DNA from 3 places in the Streptomyces sp. NPDC008238 genome. Region 2 is predicted to be linked to each of the others. Evidence: riboswitches for the same ligand, from Rfam matches in the RefSeq annotation. Region 2 holds a riboswitch; each other region holds the start of a gene.
What was found. Region 2 has a riboswitch for cobalamin ahead of nicT (Nickel transporter NicT). Riboswitches for the same ligand answer to the same signal wherever they lie in the genome.

Region 1 (9,368 bases), on a different contig from region 2:
TGCGGTACGGGCCACTTCGGCGTTGTCCACGGCCTCGGGGGAGCCGGCGCCGACCAGCAGCACCATGGTCGCCGCCCGGTCCAGCGGTGTACGGCGGCCGCCACCGAGCGCGGCGTCGACGCGCCGCTCCAGCACGTCCGCGGGCGGGGGGGTGATCACGGTGCCGTCTCCTCCGTCGTGCCGTGCGTGTCGTGCGTGCCGTGCCCGGGCGTACGCCGCCGCGCCACCGCGGCGGTCGCCCTCGCCGCACCACCGTCCCCGGGGGCGGACTTCCTCTTCCGTACCAGCAGTTCGCCGCCGGGCGCCGCCGTCAGCGCCGCGGCCTCCGCCACGGAGGGCGTGCCGACCGCGGCCAGCGCGGCGCCCGAGGGGGTGGGCACGGCGACCGCGGCCAGCGTACGCGCGTCGTACGTCACCAAGGGCACGCCCAGCCGCTCCGCCGCCTCGACGACGCCCGGCTCACCGGCCTTGCCGGCGACGGTGGCCAGCGCCCTGACGGACGCCTCCGGCACCCCGGCCTCGGCCAGCACGGACCGTACGAGCGCGAGTACTTCGGCCGCCGCCACACCGCGTCCCGCCCCGACGCCGACGACGACGCCGCCGACGCCCCCGGGGACGCTCACGAGGGCGCGCCCGCCCCGGCCGCGCAGGAGGCGACGAACCGCCGCGCCAGGGACGGCTCGGCGGCCCAGTGCACGTGCAGGTACGAGGCGTGGACGCCGCCCCGCACGAAGCCTTCCGCGCGCCGTTCCGGCCGGACCAGGCCCCACGCGGGCGTGGCCCCGGCGGCGGGTTCCACGACGGTGCGGTGGAACTCGTGGCCGCGCACCCGGGTCCCGGCGGCCGCCAGCGCGTTGTCGGCGATCGCGACCGCCTCGCGGTAGCCCAGCGTGAGCCGGTCCGACATGCGGGCCGTAGTGTCCAGCACCCCGCACATGGGCCGCCCGTCCAGTTCCCGCCCGAGGTAGAGCAGGCCCGCGCACTCCGCGGTCACGGGCCCGGAGAAGGCGGCTACGGCCGTGCGCAGCGGCTCGTTGGCGGACAGTTCGTGGGCGTACATCTCGGGGAAGCCGCCCCCGATGACCAGCCCCGCCGCCCCGTCCGGCAGCCGTTCGTCGCGCAGCGGGTCGAAGGTGACGACCTCCGCCCCCGCCGCAGTCAGCAGTTCCACGTGCTCCGCGTACGAGAAGGTGAACGCCGCGCCGCCCGCCACGGCGACCCTGGGCCGTGCGGCGCCCGGTTCCGCGGGGCCGGCCGCGGCCCGCGGGTCCCAGGGCTCGTCCGCGAGCGGCGGGGCGCTGCGCGCCAGCGCCAGCAGCGCGTCCAGGTCGCAGCCCGCCCGCACCCGGGCGGCCAGCGCCCGTACGGCGTCGACGGCGTCCGCGCGCCGCTCCGCGACCGGGACGAGACCCAGGTGCCGGGAGGGCGTGCCGACCGCCGTGTCACGTCGCAGCGCACCCAGCACGGGCACGCCCGCGCCGTCCAGGGCGTCGCGCAGCAGCTCCTCGTGGCGGTCGGAGCCGACCTTGTTGAGGATGACGCCGGCGACCCGCACCTCCGGGTCCCAGGAGGCGAAGCCGTGCACCAGCGCGGCCACCGAACGGGACTGCGAGGAGGCGTCCACCACCAGCACCACCGGCGCCCGCAGCAGCTTCGCCACGTGCGCGGTGGACGCCAGCTCGCCCATCCCCGAGGCGCCGTCGAAGAGCCCCATCACGCCCTCGACGACCGCGAGATCGGCGCCGCGCGCCCCGTGCAGGAACAGCGGCGCGATCCGCTCCGGGCCGCACATGTACGCGTCCAGGTTGCGGCCCGGACGGCCGGTGGCCAGGGCGTGGTAGCCGGGGTCGATGTAGTCGGGCCCCACCTTGTGCGGGGACACCGCGAGCCCCGCCTCCGCGAAGGCGGCCATCAGCCCCGTGGCGACGGTGGTCTTGCCGCTCCCCGAGGCGGGGGCCGCGACGACGAGTCTGGCTACCACTCGATGCCCTTCTGGCCCTTCTGGCCGGCGTCCATCGGGTGCTTGACCTTGCCCATCTCGGTGACCAGGTCCGCGAAGTCCAGCAGCGGCTGCGGGGCGTTGCGGCCGGTGATGACGACGTGCTGCGTCCCGGGCCGGTCGCGGAGCACCGAGACCACCTCGGCGGTGTCGATCCACCCCCAGTGCAGGGGGTAGGCGAACTCGTCGAGCACGTACAGCCGGTAGGTCTCGGCGGCGAGGTCCCGCTTGACCTGCTCCCAGCCCTCGCGCGCCGCGTCCTCGCTCTCGGAGATGTCCCGCTGCACCCAGGACCAGCCCTCGCCCATCTTGTGCCAGGCGACGGTGCCGCCCTCGCCGGAGGCGCCGAGCACCCGCAGCGCCCGCTCCTCACCGACCTTCCACTTCGCCGACTTGACGAACTGGAACACCCCGACCGGCCAGCCCTGGTTCCAGGCCCGCAGCGCCAGCCCGAAGGCGGCGGTGGACTTCCCCTTGCCGGTGCCGGTGTGCACCATCACCAGCGGCCGGTTGCGGCGTTGACGCGTCGTGAGGCCGTCCTGCGGCACGACGCTCGGCTGTCCCTGTGGCATTACGCGGCCCTCCGTACATCCCGTACCAGTGCCGCGACGCTGTCCGCGCGCAGCTCGTCCAACGTCACGGCGGTGCCGTGCAGTTCGCGTGCCAGCTCGCCCGCGAGCCCCAGCCGCACCGGGCCGGACTCGCAGTCGACGACCACCGAGGCGGTGCCCCCGGCCGCCAGCAGCCGTGCCGCGCGCGCGGCCGTGCGCACCGGCTCGGGCCCGCCGGTCGCCCGCCCGTCGGTGACCACGACCAGCAGCGGGCGGCGCGAGGCGTCCCGCAGCCGCTCCACGCGCAGTACGTCGTGCGCCTTCAGCAGTCCCGCGGCGAGCGGGGTGCGGCCGCCGGTGGGCAGCTTCTCCAGGCGCGCCGCGCCCGCGTCGACCGACGAGGTCGGCGGCAGCGCCAGTTCCGCCGTCGCGCCGCGGAAGGTGATCAGGCCGACCTTGTCGCGCCGCTGGTAGGCGTCGAGCAGCAGCGACAGCACCGCGCCCTTGACCGCGCTCATGCGCTGCCGGGCGGCCATCGACCCGGAGGCGTCGACGACGAAGAGCACCAGGTTGCCCTCGCGGCCCTCCCGTACCGCCTCGCGCAGGTCGTCCCGGCGGATCACCAGGCCGGGGCCGCCGCGCCCGCGCGCCCGCTGGTGCGGGGCGGCCGCGTGCACGGTGGCGGCCAGGTGCAGCTTGGACAGGGTGCCGCGGGGGCGCCGGGCGCCGGTCGTCCTGCCGTGCGCGGTACGGGCCCGGGAACGGCGCCCGGCGGCGCCCTCGCCGAGGCCGGGCACGATCAGGGCACGGGCCTTGAACGGCTCCGCCGCGGGCACCGCGGCGCGCTCCCCGCCGCCCGGAACGGCGTCCGCGCCCGCCGCCCGCGGCTCCGACTCGGCCGGCTCCCTGGGCGGCGCGATGTCGGGCCCGGTGTCCGGGGCGCCGTCGTCACCCTGCGGCGGACGGCCCCCGCCGGGGCCGCCGTCCGGGCCCGGATCCGGATCGGGGTCGGGGTCGTCGTCCTCGCCGCGGTTGCGCTCCAGGGTCTCGTCGAGCTTGTCCTCGTCCAGGCCCGGTGCGTCGAAGGGGTTGCGGCGGCGGCGGTGCGGCAGCGCGAGCAGCGCGGCCTGCCGTACGTCGGCGTCGGTCACCTCGGCACGCCCGGCCCAGGCCGCCAGCGCGGTCGCCGTGCGCGCCATGACGATGTCCGCGCGCATCCCGTCCACCTCGAAGGCCGCGCAGGTCGCGGCGATCTGCCGGAGCGCCCCGTCGCCGAGCCGCACCGACGGGAGCAGCGCGCGGGCCGCCGCGATCCGCTCCCGCACCTCCCGCTCCTCGCCCTGCCAGGCGCCGGCGAACCCCGCCGGGTCCGCGTCGTAGGCCAGACGCCGCCGGACGACCGCCACCCGCTCGTCGGTGTCCCGGGACGCCGCGACCTCCACGGTGAGGCCGAAGCGGTCCAGCAACTGCGGCCGCAGCTCGCCCTCCTCGGGGTTCATCGTGCCGACGAGCAGGAAGCGCGCGGCGTGGCGCACCGAGACGCCCTCCCGCTCGACGTAGGAGGCGCCCATGGCGGCCGCGTCCAGCAGCATGTCCACCAGGTGGTCGTGGAGCAGGTTGACCTCGTCCACGTAGAGCACGCCGCGGTGCGCGTCGGCCAGCAGACCCGGCTCGAAGGCCTTCACGCCCTCCGCCAGGGCCCGTTCGATGTCGAGGGCGCCGACGAGCCGGTCCTCGGACGCGCCGACCGGCAGCTCCACCATGCGCGCCGGGCGGCTCTCCGCGCCGGCGTCCGGTCCGTGCGGCCCGTCCGGGCACGCCGGGTCGGGAGCCGCGGGGTCGCAGCGGAAGCGGCAGCCGGGCACGACGTCCACGGGCGGCAGCAGGGCCGACAGCGCCCGTACGGCCGTCGACTTGGCGGTGCCCTTCTCGCCGCGGACCAGCACACCGCCCACCGCCGGGCTGACCGCGTTCAGCAGCAGCGCCAGCCGCAGGTCCGCCATCCCGACGATCGCCGTGAAGGGATAAGGGGTGCTCACGCGTCCTCCTGGGTCGAGCGGTCGTTGCGGTTGCGGCGGTCGTCGCGAAGGGCCCGGCGCGCGGGCCGCGACGGGGTGTTCACGGTGCCCCCGGGGGCACGAAGGGCAGGCCGGCAGGGGGCCCCTGCTCGATCAGGCGGAGCAGGGCGCCGGTGTCGGCGTGCTCCTCGACCAGATCGCCCAGCCGCTCCAGTTGCTCCTCGCGGAGCGCGCCGAAGGCGGTGTCGGGGGCGGGGACGAAACGCCGCCCCGCCGCCCGGGCGACGCGCCGCAGGAAGGCACGGCGGAAGCCGTCGCTCTCCAGCGAGCCGTGCCAGTGGGTGCCCCAGACGGCGCCGCTGCGGCAGCCGTCCAGGAAGGGCTCGTCGCCGCCGCGGACGTCGGCGACGCCGTGGTGGATCTCGTACCCCTCGACCGGCTCGCCGTACGCCTTGCCGGCGGGGCGGGCCAGGGTCTTCCGCACGGCGAAGCGGACCCGCACCGGCAGCAGCCCGAGCCCGGGGACCGTGCCCGCCCGCGACTCGACGTCGTCCTCGATCGTCTCGGCGAGCATCTGGAAACCGCCGCAGACGCCCAGCACCGGACGGCCCTCCGCGGCCCTGCGGACGACCGCGTCGGCCAGGCCCCGCTGCCGCAGCCACTGGAGGGCCTTGACGGTGCCGCGGGTGCCGGGCAGCACCACGAGGTCGGCGTCGGCGAGCTCCTCCGGCCGGTCGACGAAGCGGACGACGACGCCGGGCTCGGCGGCGAGCGCGTCCACGTCGGTGAAGTTCGACATCAGCGGGACCGCCGCCACGGCGACCCGCAGGACGTCCTCGCCGTGCGGCGGCGCCGTGGCCGGCTCCCGGACGGTGCCGCGCAGCGACATCCGCAGCCCGTCCTCCTCGTCGATGCCGAGGCCGTGCCGGAAGGGCAGCACCCCGTAGAAGGGGCGCCCGGTCAGCCCGCGCAGCATCTCGAGCCCCGGCTCCAGCAGCGACACGTCGCCGCGGAACTTGTTCACCAGGTAGCCGCAGACCAGCTCCTGGTCCTCGGGGGCGAGCAGCGCCGTCGTCCCGAAGAACGAGGCGAACACCCCGCCCCGGTCGATGTCGCCGACCACGACCACCGGGAGCCGGGCGGCCCGCGCCAGGCCCATGTTGACGATGTCGCCCCGCCGCAGGTTGATCTCGGCCGGGCTGCCGGCGCCCTCGCAGATCACCGCGTCGTACCGGCCGCGCAGCTCCTCCAGGCAGTCCGTGACGGTCCGCAGCAGCTCCGCGCGGCTCCCGTTGTGGTAGCCGCGCGCGCTCATCTCGCCCACCGCGCGCCCCAGCAGGACGACCTGGCTCGTCCGGTCCCCGCCGGGCTTGAGCAGCACCGGGTTCATCAGGGCCGTGGGCTCCACGCGGGCCGCCTGCGCCTGCATCGCCTGGGCCCGGCCGATCTCGGCGCCCTCACGGGTGACGTACGAGTTCAGTGACATGTTCTGCGCCTTGAACGGCGCCACGGACACGCCCTGCCGCGCCAGCCACCGGCAGATCCCCGCCGTGACGACGCTCTTGCCGGCGTCCGACGTGGTCCCCGCGACCAGCAGGCCCCCGCCCCTCATGCGTGCCTCCTCCGACTCCGGGCGACCGCGCCCCACGCCAGGCGTCCGCCCACCGCGACCGCCAGCGCCAGCGCGCCGACCCGCCGCGACAGGCGTGCCGCCCGTTCGATGTCCCCTGCCTCCACCGGCCGGTTCCCCGCCCCGAGCACGGGCCGGTGCTCCACCCGCCCGCCATAGGCAAGCGTCCCCCCGAGGCGTACGCCCAACGCCCCCGCGAACGACGCCTCCACGGGCCCCGCGTTCGGGCTGGGGTGCCGGGAGCCGTCCCTGCGCCAGGTACGCCACGCCCCCCGGGGATCGGGCCCGGCGAGCACCGCGAGCGCGGCGGTCAGCCGGGCGCCGGGGTAGCCGGCCACGTCGTCCAGCCGGGCCGCGGCCCAGCCGAACCTCCGGTGACGCGGCGACTTGTGACCCACCATCGCGTCGAGGGTGTTCACCGCCCGGAAGCCCACCAGCCCGGGCACGCCGCCCAGCGCGCCCCACACCAGCGCGCCGACGACGGCGTCCGAGGTGTTCTCCGCGACGGACTCCACGACCGCCCGCGCCAACTGCGCCTCGTCCAGCGCCTGGGGGTCGCGGCCGCACAGATGGGGCAGCCGCTCGCGTGCCGCCTCCGTGTCGCCGGCGGACAGGGCGGCGCCGATGGCCCGCGCCTCCCGGACCAGGGAGGTCCCGCCGAGCACGGCCCAGGTCGCCGCCGCCGTCAGGGCGACGGACGCGGGGCCGGAACGGCGCACCGCACGCTGCAACCCCGTCGCGGTCGCCACGGCGCCGCCGGCGCACAGGACGGTGTGGAGGGCGCCGCGGCCGCGGTGGTCGCGCCACAACGCCCGCTCCAGGCGGGCGGCGGCACTCCCGAACACCGCCACGGGGTGACCGCGCCGCGGGTCGGCGAAACCGAGGTCGGCGAGCCAGCCGAGGGCCGCACCGGCGGCGAACACGCACGGCGCCGCGGCGCCGGTGTCGGGTGAACGGCCGGAGCCGCGCATCGCAGGAGTCCTCACTCAGGGTCCGCGCCCTGGTTCGACGTGACCGGCGACGAGAGTCTCCTGGCTCCCGGATCGGCGGCACCCCCGGCCTTCCAGCCCTTCCTCGGGCCGTGGCCATGGGCGGGGGTCCGCTCCCCGGTGACAGTGGCGGGACCGCGCCGGATTCGCACCGGACTTCCTCTCCTGCCGCCGTTTGGCGGTTCCGATACCACCACGGGCCGCTCCGGCCCGTCAACTCACCGCCACTGCCTGTGGAAAAGAAGAAACCCCAGCTCACGGCCGGAAAGCCGGGAGCTGAGGTCAACTTCACACCGCGGTGCGCGGTGACGTGCGGGTCAGGCGACGATCAGGTGGATCCCGTACGCCACCGCCGCCGCGCAGAGCGCGAAGCACAGGTAGGCGCCGGTGCGGGCGAGGGCGGTGGAGCCGCCCGTGGTGGAGGTGCCCGTCTCGCCGCCGGCCGTGCCCTGCTTGGACAGGCCGACGATGCCGAGGGTGAACAGGCCGACGAGTCCGACGGTCACGGCGAGGCTGACGCCGAAGACGGAGCCGAGGGCAGCCCAGTCGATGTGCATGGTGCTGGTTCCTTCCGGGGCCGGTGCGGCGCCGCCGTCAGGCGGAGGCCTTGGCGGGGTCGGTGTCGGCGGCGGTCGCGGTCAGGCCCGCGGGCGGCGGGATCACGGCGGCGATGGCCGTCGTGATGACGCCCGGCTCCTGGTCGTCGTGGGCGGCGTTGACGTTGGTGTGGTCGACGGGCTTGCGGCGGGAGGCGATCCAGATCGTGGTGCAGGCGGCCAGCGCCAGGACGGCGACCGCCGTGACGCCCCAGTCGCCCTGGTCGGCCAGGAGCGCGGCGCCGGCGGCGACCAGGCCCGCGGCCGGCAGGGTGAGCCCCCACGCGGCGAACATCCGTCCCGCGGTGCTCCAGCGGACGACGCCGCCCTTGCGGCCGACGCCGGCGCCCATGACGGAGCCGGAGCAGACCTGCGTGGTGGAGAGCGAGAAGCCGAGGTGCGAGGAGGCCAGGATGACGGTGGCGGCGCCGGTCTGGGCGGCGAAGCCCTGCGGCGGCTGGATGTCGGTGATGCCCTTGCCCATGGTGCGGATGATCCGCCACCCACCGATGAAGGTGCCGAGCGCGATGGCGAGTCCGGCCGAGACGATGACCCACAGCGGCGGGTCGGAGTCGGGGGCGACGACGTTGCCGGCGATCAGGGCAAGGGTGATGACACCCATGGTCTTCTGCGCGTCGTTGGTGCCGTGGGCGAGCGAGACGAGGCCGGCCGAGGCGATCTGCCCGGCCCGGTAGCCCTTGGCGGTGGCGGCCGGGTCGGTATTGCGGCCGATGCGGTAGGTCAGGCGGGTCGCCAGCATCGCGGCGACACCGGCGACCACCGGGGCGCAGACGGCCGGGATCAGGACCTTCATGACGACCGCGTCGCCGTTGATCGAGCCGAATCCGGCCGAGGCGACGGAGGCGCCGATGAGGCCGCCGAAGAGGGCGTGGGAGGAGCTGGAGGGGAGGCCCGCCAGCCAGGTCAGCAGGTTCCAGACGATCGCGCCGACGAGCCCCGCGAAGATGACCTCGGGCTTGATGCCCGTGCTCTCGTCGAGGATGCCGCCGGAGATCGTCTTCGCCACCTCGACGGAGAGGAAGGCGCCGACGAGGTTGAGCACGGCGGACATGGCCACCGCCGTCTTGGGCTTGAGTGCGCCAGTGGAGATGGTGGTCGCCATCGCATTGGCGGTGTCGTGGAAACCGTTCGTGAAGTCGAACACGAGTGCGGTAATGATCACGATTCCGATCAGGAGCGTGATGTGTTCCATTGACCCAGGCATTCGTTCGATCGGACAGTGGCGGTGGCGACCGTACGGAGTCCGGATGAACGGAAGGTGAACTAGGGGCGGCGTGGTGGTGCCGGTGGGTGCGGGGGGTGTGGGGCGGACTGTGCTTCGTCCGGTAATCGATGCTTCTGTGACCTTTTGGCCGCGCCTTCCCGGTGCGGCGGAAGAGATCCTGGTCACGAGGGATCTGACGCGGTGGGTGGGTGGGTGCGGGTTCGTCTCGCGCCCTGCGGGCGCAAAGCAGCGGGCTGCGGAGGGGAGGGTGGGGGTCCGGAGCTTGTCGGCGTGTGGCGGGTGGGTGGGGGTGCGGGTTCAGGCGCCGGAGCGGGGAGCCTCTCCGCTGGTGCCGGTCTC
Region 2 (9,368 bases):
CCGCGACGACGGCACCTTCCTTGTCACCACGTCGCTCGCCTTCGCCCAGAAGGCGCTGAACGTTCGTCGCGACGGACGGGTCGCCCTGCTCTTCTCCGATCCCACCGGCAGCGAGCAGGGCGCTCAGGACCAGATCTTCGTCTCCGGCACGGCGGCCTGCCCGGAGGAGGTCGTGACCTCCCCGGCGGGCGACGAGGCGTACTGGTCACTGCTCTTCGACCGCCAGCCCGACAGCCGGCGCTATGTGGATCCTCCCGCCCGCTGGCTCATGGACTGGTACTACCTGCGCCTGCTGATCACCATCACCCCGACCGAGGTGCGTACCCGCCCATCCCTGGCCACGCGACTCGCCGTACCTCGGGACACGCCCCGTGGGACGTCGTCCCTCCCGGGTGCCGACGTCCTCGCTCGTTTCCCCACCGCGGTTCTCGGCGCCCGGGACGCCTCCGGTGCCCCCCTGCTCATGCGGACGCCCACCGAAGCGGCACCGGAGGGGTTCCTGGTCGAGCCGGCCTCCGACTGCGAGGTCGTCCCCGGCCCGGCCGCGCTGCTCGTGCACCACCACGACGACCGACTCGCCGGCCTCTACCAGGCGCTCGTACGGGGAGAACTGCAGCGGTGCGACGACGGCAGCTGGCTGCTGGTGCCGCGGCGGGTGATCCAGCCGAACGGCGAGGGAAGCCCCCGGGACCAACTGCGCCTCCTGCGTACCGCCCGCCGGACGACGAAGACCTACCTGAGCCGCCGTGGCCTTGCCCGGCCGCGCGTGGACTGGCCTGCCCTGAAGTACCTCGCCCGGGCATCCGCCGTACGGGAATCGCGAGGGGAATAGCGGCGCTGGGTGGAGCGCCGCTGCGGGCCTGCGTCAGGGGGCCCGCCAGATGTTGTCGTAGGCCTCCTGCTCGATCGTCAGGCGCTGCCGTACCGCCTCCAGTTCCTCCACGGCGGCGTTCACCTCGGCGAGTACGGTCGCCACCGTCTCGTCCGTGACGTCGGGCTCCTCGGTGCCGGGGTCCGCGGGAACCCTCGCGGCGGCGGCGAGTGCGACGAGGACGGGCTCCTTGGACGTCCACCGTTCGACGGCCTCCCGGCGAGCGGTGGAATCGACCAGCACCAGCTCTCCGGCCTCCAGCGGCCACCAGTGACGGCGCCTCATGACGGCGCCCCCGGACGCCCGCAGGTCCTCCCGATAGGCGGCTGCCAGGTCGCGGCCCCTGCGCCACAGCCAGTCCATGACCGACTCGTACGGTGCAGGTGCGACGGCGGCGGCGGCCTGGTCCAGGAGGCGTTCGCCCGTGGAGAAGCGATCGCCGGGAACGACGAGGTCACCGTCCAGGGTGGCCGCTCCGTGGGCGAGCAGGTCGAGCAGTTCGGCTCCCGCGAGCGCGAGGGACAGGTCGCCCTGCGGTACCGGGGGGCTCGGCGACACATGCATGACGACGATCAGCAGGTCCTGTGGTGTGGTCATGGCGACTCTCCGTCGTAGAGGCCACCACAGTACGTCGCGGGCGACCCCGGTCCCCTCGCCGACACGGCAGCTCCGCCGCCGTCCTCCACTCCTCCGGAGCCGACGTCGCGGGTTGCGGGAGTCCGTATCCGCGGCCCTGCTCGCGGACGGGGCGTCAGCATCGGTAGGTGCCGGGAGACCTGGGCATACTCCCGGTCGTGACGACGTATGACCGCATCGGCGCGACGTACCATCACACGCGGCGACCCGACCGCCGGATCGGTGCCGAGATCCACGAGGCACTCGGCGATGCCGGCACCGTCGTCAACGTCGGCGCCGGGTCCGGTTCCTACGAACCACCGCGAACGGTACTGGCGGTGGAACCCAGTGCGGTGATGATCGCCCAGCGGCCGGCGGGATCCGCGCGGGTCCTGCGGGCACGCGCCGAGTCACTCCCCATCGCCGACGATGCGGCCGACGCGGCGATGGCCCTACGACTGCACCGACGGATTCGGAGCCGCGTTCTGGCGCCGCCCCGGGGCGTACCTCGATCCGGAAGTGCGGGCGGGCATCTCGATGCTCGCCCAGACCGGCGAGGGGGCCCTCGGCCCGGGCCTGGCCCGGCTGTCCGGCGACCTGGCGTCCGGCCGGTGGCACGAGCGACACGCCGCCCTGCTGGACCACGACGTCCTGGACGTCGGCTACCGGCTTCTCGTGGCCGACCTTCAGTAGCGGACGGACAAGCCCCGCCGCGGCGACCCGGCTCGTGACGGCCGGTCCGGAAGGAGGCTCCCGTCTGGATCGGCAGCAGGCACCAGGCTGCGCGACCCGGCCCCGCCGAACACCCGTGGTGCCGGCGGGCGGGCGTCACCACATCCCTCCGGACACCTCGTCGTGGACGGTCTCCCAGACTCCGTCCCCGTCCGCGTACGGAACCGGGTCGACCCGCGACAGCGCTGCCCTGATCTCCTCCGCGACGGCGATCAGGTCGTCGATCTCCGGGAACTCGTCCGGAGGGTCGTAGTCCGGCCGGCGGCGCTCCAGGAGGTACATGCCGTAGGCCATCCCGGAGACGTCGGTGTGGACCTCCTCGATCCGGCGGGTGTCGGGGTTGATCGCGCGGACGGACCCCGTCCTCCCGTCGAGCACCACGTCGCTCGAGAACGCCCGGCCCAGATGCAGCCAGTGGCGCACGTCGGAGGTGAAGCCCTCGAAGTCCAACAGGCGGCCGACGTCCCGGTACGCAACAACGGGGTCAGTCCGTCCGCCAGGTCCTCCCGGAGTCCGAAGAGCACGCCGTCGGCCCGGGGCAGGCCCACTTCGGCCAGAAAGTGGGCCGTGTCCTCGTGGACGAGCAGGTCCCCCTGCACGTCGAGGGGGACGCGCACGATGCGCCCCGGAGCGAAGACCTCGGCCAGAAGGGCGGGGGTCACGGAGGCGATCATGGTGCTTCCTCTTCGACGGATCCACCTGAAACGAACTCAGGTTACGTCTCCTCCCCCCTGATCCTCGACGCCACTGCCGGGCGGTGTCTCCCAGGTCGCTCACCGGCTGTCCGGCGAAAGCCGATCCGGAGCAGTGGTCGCAGTGAGAGGCCGACATGCGGCCCAAGAGCCTGGTCGACGCCATGGGTGGCAACTGAACGCACTGGCAGCTGTGGTCCGTTGAATCCCGGCGGACCGCACTCGGGGCCGGGCGACCGGGCGGGCACCGTCGCACGCACCTGCGGCCTCGCCGCTCCCCGAGCCCTCGGGGCCGCCGGGCTGTACGTGCACCTGGTGGCGCAGGCGCAGGACGTCGTGATGGGGCTGACCGTCACGGCGCGCAAGGGGTCGCAGGTGCAGGGGCCGGTGGCGAGCATGGCCCAGGTGCTGCCGCTGCGCATGCGCGTCACGGCGGGCATGAGCGTGCGTGACCTGGCGAGGGAGGCGTCCGCGCGGAGCCGGGGGGCGCGCGTCAGGTGGGGACGGTACTGTCCGCCGTCCTGACGAGGCGTTCCAAGTGACATCGGGGCAGCAGCAATCAGTTCGCTGTCCGGAGCCGTGCGAGGAGGTCCCTCACGAGGCTGCCGGCTTCTTCCACGAGGTAGAAATGGCCGCCTTCGAAGGACCGGAAGTCGAAACTCGCCCTCGTGATCGCCGACCACGCCATGACGGATTCGTGATCGAGGTCCTTTTCGCCGTTGCCGTAGTACGCGACCACGGGAACGTCGAGGCGGGAGTCCTCGTCGGGAATGCGCGCGTCGTAGCGTTCCAGCAGGCGGTAGTCCGCGCGGATCGCGGGCAGCACGAGTTCGAGCAACGCGGGGTCGCGGAACACCTCGGCCTGTGTGCCGCCCATCTCGGACAGGTCCGCGATCAGCTCCTCGTCGCCGGCGTCCGCCAGCCCAGGCCTCCTCCGCTCCTTCCCCGGGCCGCCGCGTCCCGACACGAACAGTGCGGTCACGGTCCGCCCGTGTTCCTCCCTCAGGCGAGTGGCGAGCTCATAGGCGACGGACGCCCCCATGCTGTGTCCGAAGAAGGCGACAGGGACGTCGAAAAGTTCACAGGACGCGCCGGCGAGGTCCGCGACCAGCTCGTCCATCGTCTCGGCCGGAGCGTCCAGGAAGCGGCTCTCGCGCGCCGGGTACTGGGCGGCGAGCAGCTCCACGCCTTCGGGTACGAGATCCTTCCACGGACGGAAGAAGTTGGCGGTTCCTCCCGCATGCGGGAAGCACACGAGTCGCAGCGTGGGGGCCGGAGCGGGCCTGATGGTCCGGAACCAGCGACTGGTCGCCGTAGGGGAGGTGCCGGCATTCTGTGGGTTCACGTGGATCCGTCCGATGGGGATCGCGGCGTCAGCGCCGCCTCGCCTTGTTGCGCCATCCGTCCGTGGACTTCGCCGGCCCGGTGACCCCGGGGATGCCAGGAGCGCCCGAATCGTGTGCGCGGCGCCAAAGGGCGGGGGGAGACGGACCCGGCGACGTACCTGCTCCGGAGCGTGCGGCTTGTCGGCCTGAGTTTATCGTCGGCCGTCGGCAGCGGCACACCGAGCACCACCGCCGGACGGGTCCGTCCGCCTGAGGCGGGGAGCCGACGGCACGGTCGCGCCCCCGGGTGGGGCGGAGCCTCCAGGCACCGCTCCCAGCCGACCGTCGAACGCTTCCGGCGGAGGCCCTTATGGCGGTCGGCCCGTCCGGGTTGTGGGTCTCGGAGAGCCGTCGCGCCGGGAAGCCGGAGGACGGCTCGTGCTGCTGCGTCGTGACACGCTCGGCCACCCCCTCGCGGGCGGCGTGCCCGTCGACGCGCGCGAAGGCGGTGGCGGCGTTGTCGACCGCGGTCCTCAGGTATGGGCTGTGCCCTGTTGGGCGGCGGGCAGTTCCTTGGGAGGTTGCACGAACAGGGCGAGGATGGCGACGGCGGCGGCCAGAAGGGCTCCGGCGACGGTGAACGCGATGCGGTAGCCGTACAGATAGCTCTCCAACCGCACGGAGGGCGTGGTGCTGGTACCGCGGGAGGCGAGATGGCCGGTGACTGCCGATAGATAGAGGGTGTTGAGCAGGGCCGGCCCCAGCGCGGCCCCGATCTGCTGACTGGTGTTCAGGGCCGCGCTGGCGACTCCGGCGTCCTGCGGGTCGACGGCAGCAAGCACGACGTTGGGGCCGGCCAGGAAGAACAGGCCCACCCCGATGCTGACCAGCAGTTGCGTGGGCAGGACTTCGCCCGTGTAGCCGGAGGCCCCGTCCAGGCGGGTCAGCCACAGCAGGCCCGTCGTGGCCAGGGCCGAGCCCGCGACCATGAGCGTTTTGGGGCCCCAGCGGGCGACCAGTGGTGCGCTGAGGGTGGTGGTGGCGATGATGCCGACGCTGAAGGGCAGGAACGCGAATCCGGCCTGCAGCGGGGTGTAGTGGAGATTGACCTGCAGGAAGTAGGTCATGAAGAGGTTCATGCCGAACATCCCGGCTCCGATGAGGAGGTTGCCCAGGAACACTCCTGCCCGGCTGCGCTCCGAGATCACTCGCAGCGGCAGCATCGGGAGCGCGGTGCGGCGCTCCACCATGACGAACGCCGTCAGCAGCACAAGAGCGGCCGCCAGCAGGAGGAGCGTCGGTGGCGCCGCCCAGCCACCGCCTTGCGCTGCTTCTGTGAACCCGAAGACGAGGGCGACCAGCCCTCCGGTCACGAGCGCAGCCCCGGGAATGTCCAGGTGACGTTCGCCCTCGGCGCGGCTCTCACGGACGGACGGTCGGGCCGCCATCACCATGGCGAGCGCGATGGGAACGTTGATGTACATGCACCAGCGCCAACCGGCGAACTCGGTCAGTACGCCGCCGAGCAGCAGCCCGACCGCACCACCGCCGCCCTGGAAGGCGCCGTAGATCCCGAAGGCTTTGGCCCGCTCCTTCGGGTCGGTGAAGGCGACGGTGATCAGGGACAGAGCCGCAGGTGCCAGGAGCGCGGCGAAGGCGCCCTGCATCGCGCGGGCGGCGAACAGGACGCCCGGCGTGGGGGCGAGGCCGCCGAGCATGGAGGCTGCGGCGAACCCCAGTAGGCCTGTGACGAGTATTCGCTTGCGTCCGGCCAGGTCGGCGATGCGGCCGCCCAGCAGCAAGAGACCGCCGAACGCAAGGGCGTACGAGGTGATCATCCATTGCCGGCCGGCATCGGTCATGGCCAGGTCGCGCTGCGCCCGGGGCAGGGCGATGTTCACGATCGATACGTCGAGTACGACCATCAGCGTGGCCACCGAGCACACGATCAGGGTCGTCCAACGGCGTGGATCAGCAGTCGCCTGGGACTGGTCCGTTCCCGCGGATGGGGCGGGCGTGGTCATCAGTGATCCTCCTGGAAACAGATCGACGAGGGGAGAGGAGCGGTGGGCAACCGCGTCGACCGGAGCCTGCGCTCCCGGCAGGAGAAGGGGCAAAGCCTCATGCCGGATCGGCAAGTTTTGAGGTGCACGGATGTGTCGGGGCCTCGGGTTCCGAGCGTCGGCACGGTCCCTTCCTCGGAAGCACGGGTGCGGCGACGGCCTGCGGACACGATGGCCGTCGATGGTGCCGTGTCCGGAACGCTCGACGGAACGAGGTGGACGGGCGTGGCCCCCACAGGCCCGGATGTGATCTTCAACCCCTCCGGTCCCGGAGCCTTGCAGGCCTCCCACCAGGGAATCTAGGGTGGTCGCGCCGTGGTGCTCGGGAAGACCGGTGACAGCTGACGCAAGCTCACTCCGGAGCGGCCCTCGCCACTGTGATCGGGTAGTTCCCGCCTCTTCCGCCATCGGCGGTGCCACTGGCCTCACCAAGGCCGGGAAGGCAGAGGCGGGCGCGCTTCGCCCGTAAGCCAGGAGACCGGCCGCGGCATCTCACGAAGTGATCCACGAGGTGCTGGAGCGTGACCGCATGACCCTGCCCACATCCGACCTGCCCGCATCCGGCCTGCCCGCGGCCTTCCGCTGGCGGCGCGAGGACACCGTCCGCACCGCCGGCCTGATGGCGGTGATCGTGGCGCTGCACGTCGTCGCCTTCGGGATCCTCTTCCTCCTCGTGGTGCCGAACCACTACGAGGTCGGTTCCAAGGCCTTCGGCCTGGGCCTCGGCGTCACCGCGTACACGCTGGGGATGCGGCACGCCTTCGACGCCGACCACATCGCCGCCATCGACAACACCACGCGCAAGCTCATGGCGGACGGCAAGCGGCCCGTCTCGGTGGGCTTCTGGTTCGCCCTCGGGCACTCGAGCGTCGTCGTGGCCATGGCGGCCCTCGTCGCCGCGGGCACGCAGCTCGCCGGCACCCTCGCCGACGAGGACTCCGGCACCCACCAGACGCTCGGGCTGGTCGGCACCACCGTCTCGGGGACCTTCCTCTACGCCATCGCCGCGCTCAACCTCGTCGCGCTGCTGGGCATCCTCCGGGTCTTCAGGAGCATGCGCCGGGGGTCCTTCGACGAGTCCGCACTCGAGGCGCACCTGGACTCGCGCGGCTTCATGAACAGGATCCTGGGCCGGCTGACGAAGGCGATCACGCGCCCGGGCCAGATGTACCCCCTGGGCTTCCTGTTCGGGCTGGGCTTCGACACGGCCACCGAGGTGGCGCTCATGGTCATGGCCGGCAGCGGGGCCGCGGCGGGACTGCCGTGGTACGCGATCCTCTGCCTGCCGCTGCTGTTCGCCGCCGGCATGAGCCTGTTCGACACGCTCGACGGGACCTTCATGAACTTCGCCTACCAGTGGGCGTTCTCCAACCCGGTCCGCAAGGTCTACTACAACCTCACGATCACCGGTCTGTCGATCGCCGTCGCCTTCCTCATCGGCACCATCGAGCTCGTCGGTGTCCTGCACGACAAGCTCGACATGACGGACGGCTTCACGGGCTGGGTGGCAGGACTCGACCTCGACAACGTCGGCTACGTGATCGTCGGCCTGTTCGTGGCCGTGTGGGCCGTCGCGATCGCCTACTGGCGCCTCGCCAGGGTGGAGGACCGCTGGGCGGCGCGAACGGCGAGCGGCGGCTGACGCCTTCCGGGACGGAGGGGCACCCGTCGCGCAGCCGGCACCGGGCGCATCGCCCACGATCCCAGCGAACGGTTCTCCCACGTCCGGCCAAGGGCTGGGTGCCGGCCATCGGTCCGTGGTGCGGCCTGCGCTACCTGCACGCAGAGCCGCAGCGACGGGGGCAAGACCCTTGGGGCCTGACGGGCAACCGAGCGCCCGCAAGGCCCCAAGGTGTGAGCGTCAGGGGGCCGGTTCAGCTTTCCGGCATCACGGGTGAGTCGATGTCCAGATCGGCGAGCGATTCCCCGTAATCGGCGAATCGCCGGGCGTCCCACAAGGGGGCGGGCACACCGGGTACGGGCTCGTCGCCCCTCATGAAGAGGGCCTCGGGGCCGCCGGGGGTGAACAGGAAGAGCATCTTGGCGTGACGGGTGCTCTTGTTCAGGAAACGGTGGCGGATACCGGGCGGGACGTACAGGAAGTCCCCCGATCGGGCGATGATCTTCTCGTCGCCGTTGAGGAACTCGAGTTCACCGTCGAGCAGGTAGAAGGCTTCGCTGTTGCGGTTGTGGACATGCGCCACCGGCCCCGCGCCGGGCGGTATGTCCGCCTCGACGAAGCCCAGGTGTCCGTCGGTGTTGTCGGTGTGGACCTTGACCGAGTAGACGTTGTCCGACACCCACTTGGTGATGCCTTCGCCTGCGGGCACGTGGATGGCTCCACGTTTCGTCCAGCGAGGGTCGTCGGTGTCCATCTGCAGCATGGGAAGACTCATCCAGGACTCCTCACAGTAGAAGCAGGCGCGGTCGACCCGGCGCCTGACAGTTGTCAGATTACCCGGGCCTGACAGCTGTCAGGCAAGCAGCCCCCTTTGCAGCGCGCTTCCCGGACCTCCCAGGTCAGGCCACTGCGCGACCGTCGGGCCTCTGTCGGCTTTCAGCAACGTGCGGCGGTAATGTTCGATGAGGCGCCGCCTCCCGTGGCCGCTCGAGCCCCGAAGTCCGTCGCGGTGGTGGCGCACCGCGGCGCAGGTGGCGTGACTTCCGGCCACCAGCTGGGATTCGGCCGCTCGGCCGATGAGACGTCAGAAGGATGGGTGAGGTGTCAGTGCCGGCAAACGGCGCGATGGACGACACGCGGGACGACCGCCGCCGGGCGAGATCGCCGCAGGTCGACCTCAGCGATGCCGAGATCCTCCAGCGTGGACTCGAGGCCTTCGCCGAATTGGGCTATTCGGGCGCGTCCGTGCGGGAACTGGCCAAGCGCCTCGGGGTCAACCACAACTTCATCAACGACCGCTTCGGTTCGAAGGAGAAATTCTGGCGCGCGGCGGTCGACCATGCCCTCAGGGCTCCCGTCCAACGGCTCAGCACCATCCTCGACGGTGACCTGGACGACGTCGACAAGTTCAAGTGCGTCGTACGGACCTTCCACTCCCTGGCGGCGAAC
Region 3 (9,368 bases), on a different contig from region 2:
CATCATGTGCTCCTCGGGTACTCCAGTCCCTGGCGTCGCGCCGGGGCCGGCCGCCCTGGGGCGGCCGGCCGGCGTCGATCACTGTGTTGCCCGTGTGCCGGTCAGCCGGCGTTGATCACCGCGTTGATCTGCTCGTCCGCGGACTTGGCCGCGTCCTCGATCGAGGCCTTGCCGACCGCGATGTCGTTCAGCATGTTCTGCAGGATCTGCTTCTTCTCGACCTGCAGCCAGCCCGGGGCGGTGGGGACGAACCAGGTGTTCTCGTTGGCCCGGGCGGAGGCGGCCGTCGCCGGGTCGTCCTTCAGCGGGGCGAGCAGCGACTTGGCGTTGGGGAGGTTGCCCTTGGCGATCAGGACCTTCTGGGCCGCGCTGTCGGTGAAGCCGTTGATCCAGTCGGCGGCGAGGTCCTGCGCGGCGGACTTGACCGGGATGACCAGGTCGGAGCCGCCGATGAAGTTCGGCAGCAGCTCGCCGTTCGGGCCGGGCAGCGCGAAGGTCTCCAGGTTGTCCTTCAGCTTGCCGGTCTTGTCGGTCTTCGGGTCGGCGGCGGCGCCGCCCTCCCAGCTCGCGCCGTAGATGAGCGCGGACTTGCCCTGGCCGTAGACGATGTAGCGGTCGGACTCGTCCTTGTTCTTGTCGCCGTGGAAGTACGTGTCGAGGACGCCCTTCCAGGTCTTCAGGCCCTCGATGGACTTCGGGTCGGAGAGGGTGGCGGTCCACTTGCCGCCGTCCTCCTTGGCGACGTCGCCGCCGGCGTCCTTGACGAAGGCCAGCGCGGTGTACCAGTCGCGGCTGGGCTGGTACCAGGCGGAGAACTTGTCGCCGTTCTTCTTCTGGATCTTGTCGAGCGCGTCCGTCAGCTCGGCCCAGGTGGTCGGGGCCTTGGTGACGCCGGCCGCCTTGGCGACGTCCTTGCGCCAGGTGCCGACGCGGGCACCGGCGTAGTAAGGCACGCCGTAGGTCTTGCCGTTGTACGTCACCGAGCCCTCGAGGGCGTCCAGCCAGTCGCCGGAGTTCTCGAACTTGCTCTTGTCGATGGGCGCGAAGGCACCCTTGACGAGGTAGCCGAGGGTCTCGGTGTTGCCCATCTCCACGACGTCCGGCACCTTCTTGGTGGCGAGGACGGCGTCGAGCTTCTGGTTCTTGGCGGTCCACTCGTAGTACTCGTGGTGGATCTTGACGCCCTTGTGCTTGGCCGTGAAGGCGTCGTCCGCCTGCTTGACCAACTCGGGCCAGTTCTTCTGTGCGTCGACCGTCAGCCAGACGGTGATCTCCTTCGGCGCCGAGGCCTTGTCGGAGCCCTTGTCGTCCGAACCGCAGGCCGCAACGCCGGCGACCATGACGGCGACACCGATCGCCGCGATCAGCTTGCGCTTCACAACACCCTCCCCAGGGCAGTGAGTACCAAGTGGTGTAGACCAGTGACCGAAGCTTGGCCTAGACCTTTAGGGGTGTCAAGGGTGTATAAGAGCACCGGACGCGTCCGTTACCGGACCGACATCTGGGCTCGTAACGCGATATGAGCCCTGGCCGTGCCACCATGTGAGCCGCGAATGACGGAGGAGCCGGTGACGGCAGCACGACAGCACTCGGGAGCAGAGGCGATGGAGACCGACGGCGAGGCCGGCACGGCGGTGACGGAGACCGCGGAGGCGGCCGGGACCGCGGCCGGACGGACCGCGCGGGTGCCCAAGTACTACGGCCTGAAGCGCCATCTGCTCGAACTGACCCGGACGATGCCCCCCGGTTCCCCGGTGCCTCCCGAGCGCACCCTGGCCGCCGAGTTCGACACCTCGCGCACCACCGTGCGGCAGGCGCTGCAGGAACTGGTGGTCGAGGGCCGGCTGGAGCGCATCCAGGGCAAGGGCACCTTCGTCGCCAAGCCCAAGGTCTCCCAGGCGCTCCAACTCACCTCGTACACCGAGGACATGCGCGCCCAGGGCCTGGAACCGACCTCCCAGCTGCTCGACATCGGCTACATCACCGCCGACGACCGGCTGGCCGGACTGCTGGACATGAAGGCCGGCGGCCGCGTGCTGCGCATCGAGCGCCTGCGCCTGGCGAACGGCGAGCCGATGGCCATCGAGACCACCCACCTGTCGGCCAAGCGCTTCCCCGCGCTGCGCCGCAGCCTGGCGAAGTACACCTCGCTGTACACCGCGCTCGCCGAGGTCTACGACGTCCGGCTCGCCGAGGCGGAGGAGACGATCGAGACCTCGCTCGCCACCCCGCGCGAGGCGGGCCTGCTGGGCACGGACGTCGGCCTGCCGATGCTGCTGCTGTCCCGGCACTCGATCGACACCGGCGGCGAGCCCGTGGAGTGGGTGCGCTCGGTCTACCGCGGCGACCGCTACAAGTTCGTGGCGCGCCTGCAACGACCGTGACACCGGTGCCGTTCCCGGGCCTTGTAGATCGTTTCCATACCGCAATGCGGGTGGGTAGTGACGTGCATCCCGTCCTGACTCTAGATTGCCTGCGCATTACACAGGAGTAAGAGATCAGGACGGAGCCGTAGCAATGTCCGAACCATCCGGAACCTCCGGCCGGCCACCGGTGGTCACCACCACCCGTGTGATCGCCGGTGTCTGCCTCGTCATCCCCTTCGTCGCCATGCTCTGGGTCGGCTCGTACGCGAAGCTGACCCCGGAGTTCATCGGCATCCCCTTCTTCTACTGGTACCAGATGCTGTGGGTGTTCCTGTCCTCCGGACTGACGTACGCCGCGTACGTCCTGGTCCGTCGTGAGGAGCGGGCACGGAAGGAGGTCGCGAAGTGAAGGACGGGGTCAACGGCGTCGCACTCGCCGTCTTCATCTTCTTCTTCCTGGTCGTCACGGTCCTGGGCTTCCTCGCCGCGCGCTGGCGCCGGGCGGAGAACGCGCTGCACCTGGACGAGTGGGGCCTGGGCGGCCGCAGCTTCGGCGGCTGGATCACCTGGTTCCTGCTGGGCGGTGACCTGTACACGGCCTACACCTTCGTGGCGGTGCCGGCGGCGGTCTACGCGGCGGGCGCGTCCGGCTTCTTCGCCGTCCCGTACACGATCCTGGTCTACCCGCTGATCTTCACCTTCCTGCCGCGGCTGTGGTCGGTGTCGCACAAGCACGGCTACGTCACCACCTCCGACTTCGTGCGCGGGCGCTTCGGCTCCAAGGGCCTGTCGCTGGCGGTCGCGGTCACCGGCATCCTCGCCACGATGCCGTACATCGCGCTGCAGCTGGTCGGGATCCAGGCCGTCCTGGACGTGATGGGCGTGGGCGGCGGCGAGTCGTCCAACTGGTTCATCAAGGACCTGCCGCTGCTGATCGCCTTCGGTGTGCTGGCGGCCTACACCTACTCCTCCGGCCTGCGGGCGCCGGCGCTGATCGCGTTCGTCAAGGACACGCTGATCTACATCGTCATCGCGGTGGCGATCATCTACATCCCGATCAAGCTGGGCGGCTTCGACGACATCTTCGCCAAGGCCGGCGACGCCTACTCCCAGGTCAACCCCGCCACCGGCAAGCCGCGCGGATCCCTGGCCCCGGGCGACACCGCCCAGTGGGCGTACGGCACGCTGGCGCTGGGCTCGGCGCTCGCGCTGTTCATGTACCCGCACTCCATCACGGCCGTGCTCTCCAGCCGCAGCCGCGACGTCATCCGCCGCAACACCACCGTGCTGCCGCTGTACTCGCTGATGCTCGGCCTGCTGGCGATGCTCGGCTTCATGGCGCTGGCCAGCGGTGTCGGCGCCGGGGTCAAGGGCTACAACGGCCAGCTGGCGATCCCGCAGCTGTTCGAGAACATGTTCCCGTCCTGGTTCGCGGGCGTGGCCTTCGCCGCGATCGGCATCGGCGCGCTGGTGCCGGCGGCGATCATGTCGATCGCCGCGGCCAACCTCTTCACCCGCAACATCTACAAGGACTTCCTCAAACCCGACGCCACCCCGGCGCAGGAGACCCAGGTCTCCAAGGTGGTCTCACTGCTGGTCAAGGTCGGCGCCCTGGTCTTCGTCCTCACCATGGACAAGACGGTCGCGATCAACTTCCAGCTGCTGGGCGGCATCTGGATCCTGCAGACCTTCCCGGCCCTGGTCGGCGGCCTGTTCACCCGCTGGTTCCACCGCTGGGCGCTGCTGGCGGGCTGGGCGGTCGGCATGGTCTACGGCACCTGGGTGGCGTACGGCGTGGCCAGCCCGGCCCAGAAGCACTTCGGCGGCTCCTCCGACACCATCCCGGTCATCGGCCAGATCGGCTACATCGGCCTGACCGCCTTCGTGCTCAACGTCGTGGTGACCGTCGTCCTCACCTTCGTCCTGCGGGCCCTCAAGGCCCCCGAGGGCGTCGACGAGACCAGCCAGGCCGACTTCACGGCCGACGCCGGCGACCCGGGCGTGCAGAAGGACCTGCCGGTGGGCGCCGGTCACTGACCGCCGCACCGGCCACGAGCACGGGCCGCCGCCCTGGGACGGGGTGGCGGCCCGTCGTCATGCGGTACGGGCGGCCGGCACCGGGCAGCGGAAGGTGCGCCGGTACGCCTGGGGGGTGGTGCCCACCCAGCGGGCGAAGTGGTGGCGCAGGGTGGCCGCGTTGCCGAACCCGGCGCGCGCGGCGACGGCGTCCACCGTCTCGTCGGTGCCCTCCAGCAACTCCCGGGCCAGCAGGACGCGCTGGCCCAGCAGCCAGCGGTAGGGCGTCGTACCGGTCTCCTGCTGGAAGCGGCGGGCGAAGGTGCGCGGCGACATGTGCGCCCGGGCGGCCAGTTCGTCGACGGTGACCACGCGGTCCAGGTGCCGTTCCATCCACGCCAGGACCTCGCCCACGGTGTCGCAGCGGGTGCGCGGCAGCGGGCGGTCGACGTACTGGGTCTGGCCGCCCTCCCGGTGCGGCGGCACCACCATGCGCCGGGCGATGGCGTTGGCCACGTCGCTGCCCTGCTCCTTGCGCACCAGGTGCAGGCAGGCGTCGATCCCGGCGGCGGTGCCGGCCGAGGTGATCACCGGGTCCTCGTCCACGTAGAGCACGTCGGGCTCGACCCGCACCCGGGGGTAGCGCCGCGCCAGTTCCTCCGCGTGCTTCCAGTGGACGGCGCAGCGGCGGCCGTCCAGCAGGCCGGCGGCGGCCAGCGCGAAGACCCCCGAGCAGACGCTGAGCACCCGCGCCCCGCGTCCGACGGCACGGTTCAGCGCGTCCAGCAGCTCCGGCGGGTACTGCCGGTCCACATAGGAGTCGCCGGCCGGCACCGCGACCAGGTCGGCCTCCTCCAGCCGTTCCAGTCCGTGCCGGGTGCCGACGGTGAACCCGGCGGGTGTCGTCAGCGTCGGGCTCTCCGCGGAGGCCACGGCGAAGTCGTAGGCCGGCAGACCGTCGTCCGACCGGTCGATTCCGAACACCTCGCAGACGACCCCGAGTTCGAAGGGATGGACTCCGTCGAGCAGGACCACGGCCACGTTCTGCAGCATGCCTCCAGGATGGCAGACCGGCCGCCGGGGCGTGGCAGGATTTCGCGGTAGCACGTCAGTCCTGCCACTCCCGGCGGGACCGCGCGAGGAGGAGAGTCGAGGGCATGGAAACCTTCCTCGCCACCGTCACCGCACTGGTCTTCTTCCTGGCCCTGGCCCTCGCGGCCCTGACCGGACACGTCCACGACTCCCGCGACGGCCACGACTGGCACCGGTGAACCCGTCGCTCTGTAACCACGCCGACACAACATCTGGTGGTGTCACCAGCGGGCGCCACTAGATGTATGCTCAACTCCGCTGTCGCCGCAGGGGAAGCCGGTGGGAATCCGGGACTGCCCCGCAACGGTGTGCGGGCGCCCCAGGGCATACCCGCGAGTCCGAGTACCTGCCGACGGCACCGTCCGGCGCGCCGTCCGGACGGTGAAGTGTCCGGGCCTCGCGGGTTGGGCCGGCGGACGCGCCGCGGCATGCCCTGGCCTGCCCCGCGTGCGCCCCGTCGCTCCTCCGCGTCGCCGCCGTACGAGGGAGAGAGCACACGTGACCATCGCGCCCGCCGCACCCGCCACCGCATCGGACCCTGCCTCAACCGGGGCCGAACTGCTGCGCACCCTGACGGAACTGACCGCAGACCTCCCCGACACCGACCCCGGCCGGGTCGCCGCCGCCGCGCTGCGCGGCCGCAGCGCCGCCGCGGACGAGGCGGAACTGCGGGCGCTGGCCACCGAGGCCGCCGCCGGACTGATCGCGGAGGACCCGCAGTACTCGCGGCTCGCCGCCCGTCTGCTCACCCTCGCCATCGCCGACGAGGCGGCGGGCGAGGGCGCGGTCTCCTTCTCCGCGTCCATCGCCGTGGGCCACCGCGAGGGCCTGATCGCCGACGGCACCGCCGCCTTCGTCGCCGAGCACGCCGGCCGGCTGGACGCCCTGGTCGACACCGCGCTCGCCGACGGCGCCGACGACCGTTTCGGCTACTTCGGCCTGCGCACCCTGCACAGCCGCTACCTGCTGCGCCACCCGATCTCCCGCCAGGTCGTCGAGACCCCGCAGCACTTCATGCTCCGCGTCGCCTGCGGCCTGGCCGAGGACGGCACCAGCCGGTCGGTGGACGAGGTCGCGGCGCTCTACGGACTGATGAGCCGGCTGGACTACCTGCCCAGCTCCCCCACGCTCTTCAACTCCGGCACCCGGCACCCGCAGATGTCCTCCTGCTACCTGCTGGACTCCCCGCTGGACGAGCTGGACTCCATCTACGACCGCTACCACCAGGTGGCCCGGCTGTCCAAGCACGCCGGCGGCATCGGCCTGTCCTACTCCCGCATCCGCTCCCGCGGCTCGCTGATCCGCGGCACCAACGGGCACTCCAACGGCATCGTCCCGTTCCTGCGCACCCTCGACGCCTCCGTCGCCGCCGTGAACCAGGGCGGCCGCCGCAAGGGCGCGGCCTGCGTCTACCTGGAGACCTGGCACGCGGACATCGAGGAGTTCCTGGAGCTGCGCGACAACACCGGTGAGGAGGCGCGCCGCACCCACAACCTGAACCTGGCGCACTGGATCCCGGACGAGTTCATGCGCCGCGTCGACACCGACGGCACCTGGTCGCTGTTCTCCCCCGCCGACGTGCCCGAGCTGGCCGACCTGTGGGGCGAGGAGTTCGACGCCGCCTACCGCAAGGCCGAGGCCGCGGGCCTGGCCCGCAAAACCCTCCCGGCGCGGGAGCTGTACGGCCGCATGATGCGCACCCTCGCGCAGACCGGCAACGGCTGGATGACCTTCAAGGACGCCTCCAACCGCACCGCCAACCAGACCGCCGAGCCCGGCCGCGTCATCCACTCCTCCAACCTCTGCACGGAGATCCTGGAGGTCACGAACGACGGCGAGACCGCGGTCTGCAACCTCGGTTCGGTCAACCTCGGTGCGTTCGTGGGTGAGGACGGCTCGATCGACTGGGAGCGGCTGGACGCCACCGTCCGCACCGCCGTGACCTTCCTCGACCGCGTCGTGGACATCAACTTCTACCCGACCCGCGAGGCCGCCGCCTCCAACGAGCGCTGGCGCCCGGTGGGCCTGGGCGCGATGGGCCTGCAGGACGTCTTCTTCAAGCTGCGGCTGCCCTTCGACTCCGCCGAGGCCAAGGCGCTCTCCACCAGGATCGCCGAGCGCATCATGCTCGCCGCCTACGAGGCCTCCTGCGACCTGGCCGAGCGCCACGGCCCGCACCCGGCCTGGTCGCAGACTCGCGCCGCCCGCGGGGTGCTGCACCCGGACCACTACGACACCGCGGAGAACTGGCCGGAGCGCTGGGAGGCGCTGCGCGCCCGCGTCGCCGCCACCGGCATGCGCAACTCGCTGCTGCTGGCCATCGCCCCGACCGCCACGATCGCCTCGATCGCCGGCGTGTACGAGTGCATCGAGCCGCAGGTCTCCAACCTCTTCAAGCGCGAGACGCTCAGCGGTGAGTTCCTCCAGGTCAACTCCTACCTGGTGGCCGACCTGAAGAAGCTCGGCGTCTGGGACGCGCAGACCCGCGACGCGCTGCGCGAGTCCAACGGCTCCGTCGAGGGCTTCAACTGGATCCCCGCGGACGTCCGCGAGCTGTACCGCACCGCCTGGGAGCTGCCGCAGCGCGCCCTGATCGACATGGCCGCGGCCCGTACGCCGTACCTCGACCAGAGCCAGTCGCTCAACCTCTTCATGGCCTCGCCCACCATCGGCAAGCTCAGCTCGATGTACGCGTACGCCTGGAAGCAGGGCCTGAAGACGACGTACTACCTGCGCTCCCGCCCGGCCACGCGCATCGCCCAGTCCGCCCGCGCGGCCGCCCCCATCCCCGTGCAGGCGACGACGCCCGACGCCGACGCGATCGCCTGCTCCCTTGAGAACCCCGAGTCCTGCGAGGCCTGCCAGTGATGAGCTCCACCAAGAACCTGCTCGACCCGGGCTTCGAACTGACCCTGCGTCCGATGCGCTACCCGGACTTCTACGAGCGCTACCGCGACGCCATCAAGAACACCTGGACCGTGGAGGAGGTCGACCTCCACTCCGACGTCGCCGACCTCGCCAAGCTGTCCGCCGGCGAGCAGCACATGATCGGCCGGCTGGTCGCCTTCTTCGCCACCGGCGACTCGATCGTGGCCAACAACCTCGTGCTGACGCTCTACAAGCACATCAACTCCCCCGAGGCGCGGCTGTACCTGTCGCGGCAGCTCTTCGAGGAGGCCGTGCACGTCCAGTTCTACCTGACACTGCTCGACACCTACCTGCCCGATCCCGAGGAGCGCACGGCCGCGTTCGCGGCCGTGGAGAACATCCCCTCCATCCGCGAGAAGGCGCAGTTCTGCTTCCGCTGGATGGACTCGGTGGAGTCCATCGACCGCCTGGAGAGCAAGGCGGACCGCCGCCGCTTCCTGCTCAACCTGATCTGCTTCGCGGCCTGCATCGAGGGCCTGTTCTTCTACGGCGCCTTCGCGTACGTGTACTGGTTCCGCTCACGCGGCCTGCTGCACGGGCTCGCCACCGGCACCAACTGGGTGTTCCGCGACGAGTCGATGCACATGGACTTCGCGTTCCACGTCGTCGACACCGTCCGCGCGGAGGAGCCCGACCTCTTCGACGAGGAGATGGTCAAGCAGGTCACCGCGATGCTGGAGGAGGCCGTCGAGGCCGAGCTCCAGTTCGCCCGCGACCTGTGCGGCGACGGCCTGCCCGGCATGAACACCGACTCCATGCGCGAGTACCTGCAGTGCGTCGCCGACCAGCGCCTGGTCCGCCTCGGCCTGCCGGCCCGCTACGGCTCGGAGAACCCGTTCTCCTTCATGGAGCTGCAGAACGTCCAGGAGCTGACCAACTTCTTCGAGCGCCGCGCCTCCGCGTACCAGGTGGCGGTCGAGGGCACGGTCTCCTTCGACGACGACTTCTGATCCGCGCGTCCCCGCA

Region 1: it holds a riboswitch for cobalamin, as region 2 does, so the genes downstream of both, ACFZAU_RS17285 (cobalamin biosynthesis protein) here and nicT (Nickel transporter NicT) in region 2, are expected to answer to the same signal.
Region 3: it holds a riboswitch for cobalamin, as region 2 does, so the genes downstream of both, ACFZAU_RS05550 (ribonucleoside-diphosphate reductase subunit alpha) here and nicT (Nickel transporter NicT) in region 2, are expected to answer to the same signal.

Annotation. Positions count from the first base shown of each region.
Region 1 covers NZ_JBIBGK010000006.1:308,889-318,256, forward strand. Annotated here, with positions in the region: partial or broken gene ACFZAU_RS17255 (CbiX/SirB N-terminal domain-containing protein) at 1-66, opposite strand, end outside; gene ACFZAU_RS17260 (cobalamin biosynthesis protein) at 156-623, opposite strand; gene ACFZAU_RS17265 (cobyrinic acid a,c-diamide synthase CobB) at 620-1,981, opposite strand; gene cobO (cob(I)yrinic acid a,c-diamide adenosyltransferase) at 1,975-2,571, opposite strand; gene ACFZAU_RS17275 (putative cobaltochelatase) at 2,571-4,589, opposite strand; gene ACFZAU_RS17280 (cobyric acid synthase) at 4,669-6,180, opposite strand; gene ACFZAU_RS17285 (cobalamin biosynthesis protein) at 6,177-7,169, opposite strand; cobalamin riboswitch at 7,224-7,349, opposite strand; gene ACFZAU_RS17290 (hypothetical protein) at 7,505-7,744, opposite strand; gene ACFZAU_RS17295 (inorganic phosphate transporter) at 7,782-8,996, opposite strand.
Region 2 covers NZ_JBIBGK010000013.1:153,137-162,504, reverse strand. Annotated here, with positions in the region: gene ACFZAU_RS25060 (pyridoxamine 5'-phosphate oxidase family protein) at 1-832, shown strand, start outside; gene ACFZAU_RS25055 (GPP34 family phosphoprotein) at 866-1,468, opposite strand; gene ACFZAU_RS25050 (hypothetical protein) at 1,916-2,179, shown strand; partial or broken gene ACFZAU_RS25045 (SUKH-4 family immunity protein) at 2,315-2,737, opposite strand; partial or broken gene ACFZAU_RS25040 (hypothetical protein) at 2,797-2,892, opposite strand; gene ACFZAU_RS25035 (hypothetical protein) at 3,112-3,435, shown strand; gene ACFZAU_RS25030 (thioesterase II family protein) at 3,470-4,255, opposite strand; gene ACFZAU_RS25025 (MFS transporter) at 4,769-6,259, opposite strand; cobalamin riboswitch at 6,598-6,799, shown strand; gene nicT (Nickel transporter NicT) at 6,828-7,940, shown strand; gene ACFZAU_RS25015 (cupin domain-containing protein) at 8,173-8,682, opposite strand; gene ACFZAU_RS25010 (TetR/AcrR family transcriptional regulator) at 9,021-9,368, shown strand, end outside.
Region 3 covers NZ_JBIBGK010000002.1:155,724-165,091, forward strand. Annotated here, with positions in the region: gene ACFZAU_RS05520 (carbohydrate ABC transporter permease) at 1-3, opposite strand, end outside; gene ACFZAU_RS05525 (extracellular solute-binding protein) at 102-1,379, opposite strand; gene ACFZAU_RS05530 (GntR family transcriptional regulator) at 1,605-2,384, shown strand; gene ACFZAU_RS05535 (DUF3311 domain-containing protein) at 2,518-2,775, shown strand; gene mctP (monocarboxylate uptake permease MctP) at 2,772-4,403, shown strand; gene ACFZAU_RS05545 (GlxA family transcriptional regulator) at 4,461-5,435, opposite strand; cobalamin riboswitch at 5,683-5,842, shown strand; gene ACFZAU_RS05550 (ribonucleoside-diphosphate reductase subunit alpha) at 5,973-8,342, shown strand; gene ACFZAU_RS05555 (ribonucleotide-diphosphate reductase subunit beta) at 8,342-9,352, shown strand.